Regions from separate parts of the Streptomyces durmitorensis genome, predicted to be linked through region 2. Evidence: riboswitches for the same ligand, from Rfam matches in the RefSeq annotation. Region 2 holds a riboswitch; the other holds the start of a gene.
What was found. Region 2 has a riboswitch for ZMP and ZTP ahead of M4V62_RS39145 (bifunctional 5,10-methylenetetrahydrofolate dehydrogenase/5,10-methenyltetrahydrofolate cyclohydrolase). Riboswitches for the same ligand answer to the same signal wherever they lie in the genome.

Region 1 (7,266 bases), 4.8 Mb from region 2:
TCGACGAGGGTGCGGTGATCGCGCGTGTGCGCGCCGGGGAGCCGGAGGCGTACGCGGAATTGGTGCGCGCTTTCACCGGGATCGCACTCAGGGCGGCCGCGGCACTCGGGGCGGGATCGGACGCGGAAGACGTGGTGCAGCAGGCCTTCTTCAAGGCGTACTGCTCCTTGGGGCGGTTCAGGGACGGCTCGGCGTTCAAGCCGTGGCTGCTGTCGATCGTCGCCAATGAGACGAGGAACACAGTGCGTTCGGCGGTGCGGCAGCGGTCGCTCGTCGGACGAGAGGCAGCGCTCGCGGAGGCGGAGCCGCTGATACCGGAATCGGCCGACCCGGCCGTGGCGGCGCTGGAGGGCGAGCGCCGGACGGCCCTGCTCGCCGCGCTCGACCGGCTGAGCGAGGAGCACCGCCTGGTCGTCACGTACCGCTATCTCCTGGAGATGGACGAGACGGAGACGGCCCAGGCCCTGGGCTGGCCGCGGGGCACGGTGAAGTCCCGGCTGAACCGCGCGCTGCGGAAGCTGGAGCGACTGCTGCCGCAGGGTCCGGAAGGACGCGAAGGGCCACAAGGAGGTGACGGGCATGAGTGAGCGGGGCGACGGTCAGGACGAGGGCGGCGCCGGGCAGGACGGAAGCAGCGGCGCCCGTCGGCTTCCCGAGGAGCTGCGGGCGCTCGGGCGGTCCCTGGACCCGCCGGGGGCCTCCGGCGCGTCGATGGCCGAGCGGGTCCTGGCGCAGATCATCGCGGAGTCGGTGCCGGTCCCGGTGGCCGAGCCGCCCAGTCGCCTCTCCCGGCTGCGGTCATGGCTGCGGGCGCGGTGGCGGGTCCTGACGGCCGCGCTGTGCGGGCTCCTGACGGCGGCGGTGCTCACACCGCCGGTGCGGGCCGCGGTCTTCGAGTGGTTCGACTTCGGCGGGGTCGAGGTCCGGTACGACCCGTCGGCGACCCCGCCGGCCACGGCGGGCGTGCCGGGGTGCGGCGGCGGGGTGAGTCTGTCCGAGGCCGAGCGGCGGGCCGGGTTCGTGCCCGCGGTGCCGGAGGCGCTGGGCGCGCCGGACGCCGTGGCGGTGACGCGGGAGCCGGGCGCGCGCACCCTGGTCACCCTGTGCTGGCGCGACGACGGCAGGACGATACGGCTCGACGAGTTCGGGGCACGCCTCGACCTCGGCTTCAGCAAGACGGTGACGGAGCGTCCCGACTGGGTCCAGGTCGGCCGGGAGACGGGGCTGTGGTTCCCGCACCCGCACCGGCTCACGTTCTGGATGGTGGAGGGCGACGGCGACCGGTGGACGCGCTCCGAGCGCACGGCGGGGCCGACGCTCCTGTGGACGCACGGGCCGGAGCTCACGCTGCGGCTCGAAGGTGTGGCGTCGAAGGAGCGGGCGCTGGAGATCGGGAAATCCGTTCCGGCGCGGTCGGGCGAATCGGGAACCTGAACGGCTCGGGCGGTGTACCAGAAGTGACGCGGTGCGGACGGGTCGTGCCGGAGAGCGGCTGGGGGATCGGACATGCGGATGCGGACGGCAAGGGGAATGTGCGGGTCGGTGGCGGGGCTCGCGGCCGCGCTGGCGCTGGGGGTGATGGGAGCGCCGCAGGCGGTGGCGGGCGGACCGACGAGCGTCCTCGTGGTCTCGCCCGAGAGCGGACAGAGCACGGCGCTCTATGTGAGTGAGAAGGAGTACGGCGAGCTGGAGCGCTGTCTCGGCACCATCGGCGACATCGGCAAGGGCAGGCGCGAGCAGCCGCCGGGCCTCGACATGGGCGACGGCAGCCGTCAGATCAATGTGACGTGGATGGTCCACGACGTGCAGCCGTGGCGGGTGGACCGGGCCTATCCGGTGGCGTCCGGCTCCAAGGACGGCAAGGGCGCCAAGGCCGTGTGGATCCATACGACGACGGACGTCGATTCCATGACCGGCACCTGGCACAAGGCGGAGGATCCGGCTCGTCTGACGGCGCTGTTCAAGAAGCTCGGGGTCATGGGCGCGTCGGCGGACGGGGGCAATCAGGCGATACCGCCGAGGACGGATGCGGACCCACCGCCGACGACCGCCCCGGAAGCCGCCGGGCCGGGGCAGGCGGCCACCGCACGGGCCGATGACGCGTCGGGAGACAGCGGCACGGACTGGTGGTGGGCGGCAGGGGGCGTCGCGGCGGGGGCCGCGGGAGCGCTGCTGCTGCGGGGGCCGCTCACCAAGCGGCGGTCCTTCCTCGTCTCGCTGCGTGGGCGACGGTCTCATGAGGATGGCCCGCGGCAGGAGTTGAGAGATGTATGAGGGCTGCGGCCGCTCCCGGCCGGTGAGTTGGCCGGCCGGGGCGGCTGTTCAGCTCGGAGGGTCAGTGGGCCGGCAGGCCCGGGGCCGGATGGGCGGCCATCAGGTCGGCGACCTCGGACCGGATCGTCGTCAGGGCGTCCTCGTCACCGGCACGGGCCGCGGCGACGCCTCGGTCGATCCAGTCGGCGACGGTCGGCATGTGCTGCGTTCCCAGGCCGCGGGAGGTGAGCGAGGGGGTGCCGATGCGGATGCCGGAGGGGTCGAAGGGCTTCCTCGGGTCGTACGGCACGGTGTTGTAGTTGACGACGATCCCGGCCCGGTCGAGGGCCTTGGCGGCGACCTTGCCCGGGACGTCCTTGGGGGTGAGGTCCATCAGGATCAGGTGGTTGTCGGTGCCGCCGGAGACCAGGTCGAAGCCGCGGGCGAGCAGCGCTTCGGCGAGGGCCTGGGCGTTGGCGACGACCGCGTGGGCGTAGTCGCGGAAGGAGGGCTGCGACGCCTCGTGCAGGGCGACGGCGATGGCGGCGGTGGTCTGGTTGTGCGGGCCGCCCTGCAGGCCGGGGAAGACCGCCTTGTCGATGGCCTTGGCGTGCTCCTCGCGGGACATCAGCATCGCGCCGCGCGGGCCGCGCAGGGTCTTGTGGGTGGTCGTGGAGATCACGTCGGCGTGCGGCACCGGTGAGGGGTGCGCGCCGCCCGCGATCAGGCCGGCGATGTGCGCGATGTCGGCGACGAGGACGGCCCCCGCCTCGTGGGCGATCTTGGCGAAGGCGGCGAAGTCGATGGTGCGAGGGAGGGCGGTGCCACCGCAGAAGATCAGCTTGGGGCGTTCCTTGAGGGCCAGGTCGCGCACCTCGTCGAAGTCGATGCGGCCGGTGTCGTGGCGGACGCCGTACTGGACGCCGCGGAACCACTTGCCCGTGGCGGAGACACCCCAGCCGTGGGTGAGGTGGCCGCCCATCGGGAGGGCCATGCCCATCACGGTGTCACCGGGTTCGGCGAAGGCGAGGTAGACGGCGAGGTTGGCCGGGGAGCCGGAGTAGGGCTGGACGTTGGCGTGCTCGACGCCGAAGACGGACTTGGCGCGGGCGACGGCAAGGCGTTCGACGGGGTCGATGTTCTGCTGGCCCTCGTAGTAGCGGCGGCCCGGGTAGCCCTCGCTGTACTTGTTCTGCAGGACCGTGCCGGAGGCTTCGAGGACGGCGGTGGAGACGTAGTTCTCGCTGGGGATCAGGCGCAGGGTGTCGGCCTGGAGCTGCTCCTCGGCGCCGATGAGCGCGGACAGCTCGGGGTCCTGTGCGGCGAGCGCGGGGTGGTTGAGGGTGTTCGGGGCATCCGCGGAGACCGCGGAATGCGAGGAACTGGGCGAAGGGGAGTGAGTCATGGCGTCCTCCGGGGCGAGCGGTGAGTGTCCGGTCGTGGTCCCGGGGTGCCCAGGCGGTCGGCACCTCGAAGGTTCTGCCTCGCACGGCTTCCTCGGGGTCCGTTCCCCGTGCGCCAGTCGCCGTGCTGTAAAGACCAGCCTATCGGGCACGCCGGGGCGGCAGGTTTCCTCGTCCGGGATCCGAGCGACGATAGAACTTGGGCGCCACACCCGCCCCATGCCGCAGGACGAACGGAGACCCCGTGTCGACTACCGAAGAGTTCATCACGTCGGCCGAAGCGCACAGCGCGCACAACTACCACCCGCTGCCCATCGTGGTCGCGTCGGCCGAGGGTGCCTGGATGACGGACATCGAGGGGCGCCGCTACCTCGACATGCTCGCCGGGTACTCGGCGCTGAATTTCGGGCACGGCAACCGCCGCCTGATCGACGCGGCCAAGGCGCAGCTGGAGCGGGTGACGCTCACCTCGCGGGCGTTCCACCACGACCGGTTCGCCGACTTCTGTACGCGGCTCGCGGAGCTGTGCGGCAAGGAGATGGTGCTGCCGATGAACACCGGCGCGGAGGCGGTGGAGACGGCCGTGAAGACGGCCAGGAAGTGGGGGTATCAGGTCAAGGGCGTGCCCGACGGGCGGGCGAAGATCGTCGTCGCGCGCGACAACTTCCACGGGCGGACCACGACCATCGTCAGCTTCTCGACGGACCCCGAGGCGCGTGCGGACTACGGCCCGTACACGCCGGGTTTCGAGATCGTGCCGTACGGCGATCTGACCGCGCTGCGGGCCGCGGTCACGGAGAACACCGTGGCCGTGCTCCTCGAGCCGATCCAGGGCGAGGCCGGGGTTCTGGTGCCGCCGGCCGGATATCTCCAGGGCGTAAGGGAGTTGACCAAGGAGCGGAACGTCCTCTTCATGGCGGACGAGATCCAGTCGGGGCTCGGCAGGACGGGCAGGACGTTCGCGTGCGAGCACGAGGGCGTGGTGCCGGATGTGTACATCCTGGGCAAGGCGCTCGGCGGGGGTGTCGTGCCGGTGTCCGCGGTGGTCGCGGACGCGGATGTCCTCGGGGTGTTCAAGCCCGGGGAGCACGGGTCGACGTTCGGTGGCAATCCGCTGGCGTGCGCGGTGGCGCTTGAGGTCGTCGACATGCTGAGCTCGGGCGAGTTCCAGCAGCGGGCCACCGAACTGGGCGAGCATCTGCACGCCGAGCTGGGGCTGCTCGCGGGCACGGGCGCGGTGACGCAGGTGCGGGGCCGCGGGTTGTGGGCGGGCCTCGACATCGAGCCGTCGCACGGCACGGGCCGGGAGATCTCCGAGAAGCTGATGGACCGGGGTGTGCTGGTCAAGGACACCCACGGGTCGACGATCCGGATCGCGCCGCCGCTGGTGATCAGCAAGGAGGACCTGGACTGGGGGCTTGATCAACTGCGGGGAGTGCTGGCCTAGTTCCGCTTACCGATTACCGAGGGCCCGGTCAGTCGCCGGTGACCGATCCGTTCGCCAGTGGACCGTCCGCCAGGTCCGGGGCGGGGGCGTCGTGGCCGCGGGTGTACGCGGCCGCGTAGTCGTCCTCGCCGAGGGCTGTGCGGGAGCGTTGTGCGGCGCGGTCGACGTCGAAGCGTTCGGCCGGCGGCAGGGGGCTGCCGGTTGCCTCGCGCAGGGCGGCGGCGGCTCCGAGGAGTTCGGCGGCGCGGGTGTGGTCGTGCGCGAGGGAGCGGGCTCCGGCCAGGCCTTCGAGGGCTTGGGCGACCGCGCGCTCGTCGCCCGTGCCGCGGGCCACGGTGAGGCCCTCCCGGTGGAGTTCCTCCGCGCGTGCCGCGTCACCGCGCTGCTCGGCTACGTAGCCGAGCTGGGCCAGGATCAGGGCGGTGCCGGAGTGGACACCGAGGCGGCGGTTCCAGGCGAGCCAGGGCAGGAGGTGCTTCTCGGCGGCGTCCAGTTCGCCGAGGCGACGGGCGCCGATGGCCAGGCCCGTCTCGGCGAACTGCTGCGCGGGCCCGTGCGAGTGCTGGGCGGCGAGGCGTGCGGCGCGCTCGTGGAAGTCGGTGGCCGCGGCGTCGTCACCGGTGAGCAGGGCGATGCGGCCGAGGCGGGCGAGGCGGAAGGACACGTCGGTCCACAGCTGGAGCTCCTCAGCGCCGCGCATGCCGTCGCGGTGGAGCCGGGCGGCACCCTCGTAGTCGGCGGCGATCTCGGCGAGCACGCCCAGCTGCTCGGACGCCTGCAACTGGCCCCAGCGGTCGCCCAGTCCGGCGAACAGCGCGGCGCTGGCCTCGGCGTCGCGCCGCAGGGTCGCGAGGTCGCCGCGGTAGAGGGCACGGGTGGCGCGGGTACTGAGAGCGGCGGCCACGCCCCAGCGGTCGTCCGCCGCGCGGAACTCCTCCAGGATCTCGTCGACCTGGGTCTCCTCGCTCCTCGTACGGTCGAATCCGCAGCGGGCGTAGGCGAGGAGCCAGCGGGAGCGGAGGTCGGCGCCTTCCGCGTCGGCATCGGTGCCGATGTCGGTGTAGGGGGCGTCGTCGCCGGTGAGCAGGGCGAGGGCGGCGCGGGCCGTGCGGGCGGAGGCGCGGGGCTGGGCTGTGGCGGTGACGGTATCTGTCTCCCCGGACGGGGGCAGGTTCAGGGCGAGGGTCAGGGAGCGCTCCGCTTCGCCCAGGCGACCGCGCAGGAACCAGTACCAGGTCAGGGAGTTGGCCAGACGCAGGGCGAGGGCGGCATCGCCTTCGGCCTCGGCCCACTCCAGCGCGGTGCGCAGGTTGACGGCCTCGGAGTCGAGGCGGTGCAGCCACTGTTGCTGGCCGGGGCCCATGAGTTGGGGGGCGGCGCGTTCGGCGAGGTCGGCGTAGTGGTGGGCGTGGCGGCGGCGTACGTCCTTCGCCTCCCCCGCCTCGTCGAGCCGTTCGAGGCTGTAGGCGGTGACGGATTCCAGCATGCGGTAGCGGATGCCGTGGGTGCGGTCAGCTGCTTGGGGGGTTGTGGCAGTGAGGAGGGAGCGGTCGACGAGGCGGGTGACGAGGTCGAGCACGTCCGCTGCGTCGCCGGGAGCGGAGCCGCCAGGAGCGGAGCCGCCGGGAGTGAAGCTGCCGGGAGCGGAGCCGCCGGGAACGCTGCCGCCGGGAGCGGAGCTGCCGGGAGCAGAGCTGCCAGGAACGCTGCCGCCGGGAGCGGAGCTGCCGGGAGCAGAGCCGCCGGGAGCGGAGAAGCCGGGAACGCTGCCGCCAGGAGCGGGGCCGCCGGGAGCGAAGCCTCCGGGAGTGAAACTGCCAGGAGCGGAGCCGCCGGGAGTGATGCCGTACACCGCTTCGGCGGAGTCCAGGGTGAAACCGCCGCAGAACACGGCGAGTTGGCGCAGTGCGCCCTGTTCCTCCACCGTCAGCAGCTCCCAGCTCCAGTCGATCATCGCGCGGAGGGTGCGCTGTCGGGCGGGGGCGTCCCTGCGTACCTGATTGAGCAGCCGGAACCGGTCGTGCAGCCGATCGGTGAGGGCGTGCACGCCGAGGGCGCGTACGCGGGTGGCGGCCAGTTCTATGGCGAGTGGTATGCCGTCGAGGCGGCGGCAGATGAGGGCGGCGGCGGGGGTGCTCTCCGCATCCAGTACGAAGCCGGGGG
Region 2 (7,266 bases):
AAGGGGGCGGGGTCGCGAACCCAACTGCGCTGCACGGAAGGGGCGTTCTTCTGGCCGGGCATGGACAGTGAGGTGAGAGCGACGCCGTCCGGTGTCGGCTCTCCCGCCAGCAGCAGTTCGCCGAGCGGGCTGGTGACGATCGTGTGGACAGTCATCGTGATGACCTCCCTCTTTCCTTTCCTTGGCTCTGCTTCCACCTTCAACACTGAGGTGTCGCGCTCGCCCGTGCTGGCGGGATTCGGACATCACGCTGTCGTCAACGGGCATTGTGGTTCACGCGTCCAGTCGCGTGCGGAACGCCGTCACCGCGTCCCCCTGGATGGACACCAGGAGGGTGCCGTCGTGCTGCGCCTCGACCCGCACCGCGACCTCGCCGGGCCGCCCCATGGCCACGCCCTGGCGCCCGGTGAAGGCAAGCGTGCCGTCGGGCGCCGGGACGATGCCGTGGTGCACCAGGTAGGCGCCGAGCGGGCCGTGGCCGTTGCCGGTCACCGGGTCCTCGGTGATGCCGATGGCGGGGGCGAACATCCTTGCCCAGGTGAGGAGTTCGGGTTCGGCTGCGGCGATGTCCCGGGTGAAGACGAAGAATCCGTTGCTGCCCACCTCGCGGCTGAGCGCGGTCAGCGCGGCCGGGTCGGGGCGCAGTCCGTCCACCACGGCGCGGGCGCGCAGCTCCACGAGGACCTTGGAGTGCCCGGTGGACACCACCTGGACCGGGCCGCCGTCCGCCAGGTCGCCGGCCGCCACGCCCAGCGCACGCAGCAGCCGGTCCACCTGTGTGCCGTCCAGCTCGGGCCCGAACTCGGCCGCCCCTTGCCGCATGCCGATGCGCACCCGGTCACCGTCACGGTGGATCTCCACCCGCTGCCGCAGCCCGCTGCCCGTCTTCTGCACCAGCTCACCGGACGGCAGGCCGTACTCGACGGCCCTCGCGAAGTGCGTACCCACGGTGGCGTGGCCGCAGGTCGGAACCTCCGTCGTAGGGGTGAAGAAGCGGACGCGTACGTCGTGGTCGGCTCCGTCGGCGGGCAGCACGAACGCCGTCTCGGAGTTGTTGAGTTCGCGGGCGACGGCGAGCATGTCGCCCTCCGTCATGCCCTCCGCGTCGAGGACCACGCCCGCCGGGTTGCCGGTGAAGGGGGCCCTTGTGAAGGAATCGACTTGGTAGAGGGTCCGCATCAATCCGCCCTGCCGCCATCGGTCGCCGCGACGCACATCAGGAGCGCGCCTCGTCTGCGGCATCTTCCGCCACGCGTACGAGGGTTCGGACCGCGGACCCGGTGCCGCCCTGCGGGGTGTAGCCGTAGGGAGTGCCCTCGTGGAAGGCGGGTCCCGCGATGTCGAGGTGCGCCCAGGGGATGTTGTCCGGCGCGAACTCCTTGAGGAACAGACCGGCGACGAGCCCGCCGCCCATCCGCTCCCCCTGGTTGGCGATGTCGGCCACCGAGGAGTCCAGGCTCTCGCGCAGCTCGGCGGGCAGCGGCATCGGCCAGGCCTGCTCGCCTGCCCTCCCCGCGGCGTCCACCACTCGCTCGCGGAAGGCGTCGTCGGTGGACATCACGCCGAAGACACGGTTGCCGAGGCCGAGCCGCATGGCGCCGGTCAGCGTGGCCACGTCCACGACGGCGTCCGGCTCCTCCTCGCCCGCGCGCACCAGGGCGTCCGCGAGGACGAGGCGTCCCTCGGCGTCGGTGTTGAGCACCTCGACGGTCTTGCCGCCGTACATCCGCAGGACGTCACCCGGGCGGACGGCGGAGCCGGACGGCATGTTCTCCGCGAGCGCGAGCCAACCGGTGACGTTCACCCGCAGACCGAGCCGCGCGACGGCCGTGACCGCGGCGAACACCGCCGCCGCACCCGACATGTCGCGCTTCATGATCTCGTTGAAGCCGACCGGCTTCAGTGAGATGCCGCCCGAGTCGTAGGTGATGCCCTTGCCGACGAACGCGAGGTCCGTTCGCGCCTCGGGATGGGTGTGGGCGATCTTCACGAGCCGCGGCGGTCGGACCGAGCCCTGTCCGACGCCGAGGATGCCGCCGAAGGACTGCTCGGCCAGCTCCTTCTCATCCAGCACCTCGACCGCGAGTCCGTGCTCCGCACCGACTGCCCGCACGGTGGCCGCGAATGTCTCCGGATACAGGTCGTTGGCCGGTGTGTTGATGAGATCCCGGGAGCGGTTCAGCTCCTGGCCGACCACCGTGGCGCGCCGCACCGCCGCGTCCGCGTCCGTGAGGCCGGTGAGGATCGAGAGCTCGCCGACGGGCGGCTTGTCGTGGCCCCCGGTGCGGTAGGCCGTGAAGGCGTACGCACCCAGCAGACCGCCCAGCGCCACCGCCTCCACGGCATCGGCCGTGCCCGCAGGCAGGGCAAGCACCGCCCGCGCCCTGCCGGCCAGCGTCCGGGCCGCCACACCGGCGGCGCGGCGCAGCGCCTCGGCGCCGTGCCCACCGGTGCCGTCGGCTTCGCCGAGCCCGACCGCGAGCACCAGGGCGGCTCCGAGGCCCTTCGGCGCGGGGACGGCGACTGCCTCGCCCGTGGCGCCGGTCATGCCGAGTGCGTCGAGGGTCTCGGCCGGTGTCCCGTCGAACGCCTCGGCCACCGCCTCCGCTTCGGGGGTCGGCAGCGGTCCTTCGGGGCCCTGGGCGACACCGACCACGTAGACATCGGCGGGCGGTGTCGTCACCAGGGCGGTGGTCACGGTCACTTGGGTCATGCGAGTGCGTCCTGTTCCTTCTCGGCCGCCGTGACACCCACGGCTTCCGTGGCCGATGGATCCGCCACGGCCTTCGTGGCCGGTGGCTCCGGCTTCCGCTTCTGCCGACGTGTCATGCCGACCCCGACGAGGACGACCGCCATGCCCGCGGCCACCCGGAAGCTGAAGGCCTCGTCGAGCACGATGGCGCCCAACGCCACGGAGACCACTGGCAGCAGATATCCGACCGTCGCCGCGTTGGTCGCGCCCTCGTCCGCGATGATCCGGTAGGTGAGGTGGAAGGTGATGCCGGTGGCGAAGATTCCCAGGATGACGACGGCGACGAGAGCCGTGTGGTCCACGTGGATGGTCTCCAGGCCGCCGACCGGCAGGGCGAGGGCCGTCAGACCCGTCGCCGCCATGAGCTGGGCCGCGGAGAGGGACAGGGTGGGCATGCCCTTCCCGACGAGGTGGTGACCCATGTACGCGAAGCCGACGGCATAGCTCGCCGCCGCGCCCACGATCGCGAGGGCGCCCCAACTCGTGAGGCCTGACTGCTGCCACGGGGCGAAGATCAACGACGTACCGGCGAAACCGAGAAGGAGTCCGGCCAGGCGTACGGGGCGCAGTCCTCGTTCCGTGCCGATGGCGAGGCCGATCAGGACCGACCACAGCGGAGTCGTCGCGTTCAGCGCGCCCGCCACCCCCGAGTCGACCGTCTGCTGGCCGACGCTGAAGAGGCCGAAGGGCAGGGCATTGCAGAAGAAGGCGGCGACGAAGATGTGCTTCCACACCGCACGGCCCTGCGGAAGACGGTTGCGCGTAACGAAGAGCAGGACCGTCAAGGTCGCCGCCCCGAGGGTGCAGCGCAGGAGCGTGACCTGCACGGGTGACAGGCCCTCAAGGGCCAGTTCGATCCAGAGGAAGGTGGATCCCCAGAGAAGGGCGAGCACACCCACCCTCGCCGCTGCCCATGTTCTCCCTGGGACGCCGTTCACTGTTGTTCTCCTCGCTCTGGCCGTTGTCAGTGAACGATGCCGTCGCCGACCAGGAAGGACAAGCAAAGAGTTTTGAATCTCTTTTAAGCTCAGCTACATCCACGGCGCCCGCGTCCTCCGGCCCCGTACCGTCCTTTAGGGTGAGAGGCGGGCCGTGACTGGCGCTGAGGTGGAGTACCACCGGGGAGCGGCCTGACATCGTGTCGATGCCGCGCGCCTGGGCGACTCACCCTGAAGTCCAGGAGTGGCACATGCCCCAGACGCAGACGGCTCGCCTGATGGACGGCACCGGCCTCGCCCGCCAGATCGTCGAAACCACCTCCGCGACCGCGGCGGACATCCTCCGGCGCACCGGGCAGCGCCCCTGCCTGGCGACCGTCCTGGTCGGCGAGGACCCCGCATCGGTGACCTACGTACGCATGAAGCGCGCCCGCTGCGAGAAGGCCGGCATCGAGTCGCGCCACGTGGCACTGCCCGCCTCGATCGGCACCGAGGAACTGGTCGCGACGATCACCGGCCTCTCCCAGGACCCGACCGTGCACGGCATCCTGTTGCAGCACCCCGTCGGGCCCCACATCGACGAGCGCGCCGCCTTCGAGGCGATCGCGCCGGCCAAGGACGTCGACGGCGTCACCATGCACTCGTTCGCGGCGATGGGCTTCGGCCTGCCCGGCTTCGTGTCCTGCACGCCCGGCGGCATCATGCGCCTGCTCGACGCGTACGACGTCGATCTCACCGGCAAGCACGCCGTCGTCGTGGGACGCAGCGCCATCCTCGGCAAGCCCGCGGGCATGCTGCTCCTCGGCAGGGACGCGACGGTCACGTACTGCCACTCGCGCACCGCCGACCTGACCTCGATCGTGCGGCAGGCCGACGTCCTGATCGCGGCGGTCGGCAAGCCGCGCTTCATCTCCGGCGCGGACATCAAGCCCGGGGCCGTGGTGATCGACGCGGGCTACAACGCGGGCAATGTGGGTGACGTCGACTTCGACTCCGCCCTGGAGCGCGCGAGTCTGATCACTCCCGTGCCCGGCGGGGTCGGCCCCATGACCATCGCCGTCCTCCTCGCCCAGACGGTCGACGCGGCGACACGGCAGCTCGGCCTCGGCTGATCGCGGACGTCTCGGGGATCAGGCGGTCACCTCAGGACGCTGACCCCGTTCGCCGTCACGATCGCCGCGATGGCCGTCCACTCCACCCAGTCCAGGGACTGCCCCAGGACGACCATGCCCACCAGCGCCGCGAGCACCGGGTTGACGCTCATGAAGATCCCGAAGAAGCGGGCGTCGACCCGGCGCAGGGCGAGCAGGTCGGCGAGGAACGGGACCGCGGAGGAGAGGATGCCCGCGGTGGCCGCGCAGGCCAGGGCGGTGGCCGTGGGCGGGTGGTGGGCGAGAACCGCGATGCCGACGGGCAGGTAGAGGAGCCCCGAGACTCCCGCGGCGGCGGCCGATCCCTCAACTCCCGGGAGGCGGGCGCCGACCGTGCGGTTGAGCAGGATGTACGAGGCCCAGCAGACCGCGGCGAGCAGGCCGAGCGCGATGCCCGCGTAGTCCGTGCTGGGCTGCGGGCGGGCCAGGGCGACCACCGCCGCCCCCGCCACGACCGCGCAGCCGAGGTCCACCGCACGGCGGGAAGCCGCGAGCGCGACCGCGAGCGGGCCCAGGAACTCCAGGGTCACCGCGAGGCCGAGACCCACCCGGTCGATCGCGGTGTACAGGGAGAGGTTCATGGTGGCGAAGACCGCGGCCAGGCACAGCAGCGGCCACCACTGGCGCCAGGTGAAGGCGCGCACCTTGGGCCTGCCCACGGCGAGGAGCACGGCTCCCGCGACCCATTGCCGCACGGCGACGACACCGGCAGGACCGAGCACACCGAACGCCAGGGCGCCTGTGGCGGCGCCGACTTGGTTGGACAGGCCGCTGCCGAACATCATCGCCATGCCGGGGAGGCGACCTCGTGGACCCGCCTCCCGATCGCCGGGGACGACAGCGGGCACGGCGGGCGCTGCGGGGCTCTGGGACGTTCGCATGCACCGCAGGATGCGTCACCCGCGAGCATACGAAAAATGCATGCGAGCACTCATCCATACGCTCTGGTCATCCATGAGATCCGGTTGCCCATACGCTGGGGTCATGGATCTGGAACTGCGGCATCTGCGCTGCCTGGTCGCCATCGTCGACACCGGCGGCTTCACCGATGCCGCCGCCGAGTTGGGTGTCTCCCAGGCCGCCGTGTCGCGCACCCTCGGCGGGCTCGAGGACGTGCTCGGGGTGCGCCTCCTGCACCGGACGAGCCGGAGCGTCACGCCCACGACGGCGGGCGTGCAGGTACTCGCACGGGCCCGGCATCTGCTCGCGGAGGCCGACGACCTCATCCGCGAGGCGACCACCGGACACACCCGGCTGCGCATCGGCCACGCCTGGTCGGCGATGGGCCGCCACACGGCGGAGTTCCAGCGCCGCTGGGCGGCCGGACACCCCGACGTCGAGCTGTACTTGATCCGCACGAACTCCGCGACCGGCGGCCTCGCCGAGGGCCTGTGCGACCTCGCCGTCGTCCGCACCGACTTCAACGAGGCACGGTTCGCCAGCGCCGTCGTCGGTCACGAGCGCCGCTTCTGCGCCCTGGCGAGCGACGACCCGTGGGCCAGGAGGCGCTCCATCCCACTGGCCGACATACGGGACCGTACGCTCCTCATCGACCGGCGCACCGGCACGACCACCGCCGAGCTGTGGCCCGAAGAGGCCCGCCCCCCGGTGGAGTACACCCAGGACATCGACGACTGGCTGGCCGTCGTCGCGTCGGGCCGCTGTGTCGGCCTCACCCCGGAGAGCACCGCCAACCAGTACCGCCGCGACGGCGTCGTGTTCCGGCCGCTGCGCGACGCCGACCCCATCGCTGTGCATCTCATCTGGCGCCGCCACGACCCGCACCCGATGACGCATGCGGCCGTGGCGCTCCTGACGGACCTCTACCGCATGTGAGGCGGCGGCTCGCCCGTGCCGAGCTGTAGACCGGGCCGCCCGGCCACCGCGCCCACGGGCGCGGGGCCGGGTCCCTTGGGTCCGCTGCCCGCGAGGATCCGCTTCCCTGCGGCTCCGTAGAGGTGCTTCACGTGCAGCCGGATCACCAGGCGCCGCTCCTTCACCATCGCGGCGCGGAATCCCTCCCAGTCCGGGTGCTCGCCCTGGAACCCCCGGAAGACCAGGGCCAGTTCATCGGCGACGGCGTCATGCGGGTCGGTCACGACCGGCGTGAGCTCGGCGTCGCCCTCGGCGATCATGTACGAGAAACCGGCGCCGTCGGTGACGAGGAAGCTCGCGCGCGGATCGCGGCGCAGATTCCGGGTCTTGGCGCGGCTGTCGGTCACCATGAGGCGGATGACGCGCTCCTGCGGGTCGAAGGCATAGCCGACGTTCGAGAGCTGCGGGCGGCCGTCGCGTTTGAGGGTGACGAGCGTGCCGATGCGCTGCTCCTGGAGCAGATCGAGCAGGGCGCTTTCGTCGACTTTCCCTAAGTGCTCAGTCATGTGGCGAGAATACGAGAGGGGACGGCCGTCCAGGCAGCGGAACG

Region 1: it holds a riboswitch for ZMP and ZTP, as region 2 does, so the genes downstream of both, M4V62_RS17620 (serine hydroxymethyltransferase) here and M4V62_RS39145 (bifunctional 5,10-methylenetetrahydrofolate dehydrogenase/5,10-methenyltetrahydrofolate cyclohydrolase) in region 2, are expected to answer to the same signal.

The regions. Positions count from the first base shown of each region.
Region 1 is NZ_CP097289.1:3,959,884-3,967,149, forward strand. Features, by position in the region: gene M4V62_RS17605 (RNA polymerase sigma factor) at 1-587, shown strand, start outside; gene M4V62_RS17610 (hypothetical protein) at 580-1,434, shown strand; gene M4V62_RS17615 (hypothetical protein) at 1,507-2,274, shown strand; gene M4V62_RS17620 (serine hydroxymethyltransferase) at 2,336-3,658, opposite strand; ZMP/ZTP riboswitch at 3,699-3,789, opposite strand; gene rocD (ornithine--oxo-acid transaminase) at 3,901-5,103, shown strand; partial or broken gene M4V62_RS17630 (ATP-binding protein) at 6,953-7,266, opposite strand, start outside.
Region 2 is NZ_CP097289.1:8,771,068-8,778,333, reverse strand. Features, by position in the region: gene M4V62_RS39165 (methylated-DNA--[protein]-cysteine S-methyltransferase) at 1-155, opposite strand, end outside; gene M4V62_RS39160 (PhzF family phenazine biosynthesis isomerase) at 274-1,179, opposite strand; gene M4V62_RS39155 (leucyl aminopeptidase) at 1,217-2,713, opposite strand; gene M4V62_RS39150 (DMT family transporter) at 2,710-3,651, opposite strand; ZMP/ZTP riboswitch at 3,835-3,920, shown strand; gene M4V62_RS39145 (bifunctional 5,10-methylenetetrahydrofolate dehydrogenase/5,10-methenyltetrahydrofolate cyclohydrolase) at 3,942-4,802, shown strand; gene M4V62_RS39140 (EamA family transporter) at 4,829-5,722, opposite strand; gene M4V62_RS39135 (LysR family transcriptional regulator) at 5,826-6,677, shown strand; gene M4V62_RS39130 (PPOX class F420-dependent oxidoreductase) at 6,665-7,222, opposite strand.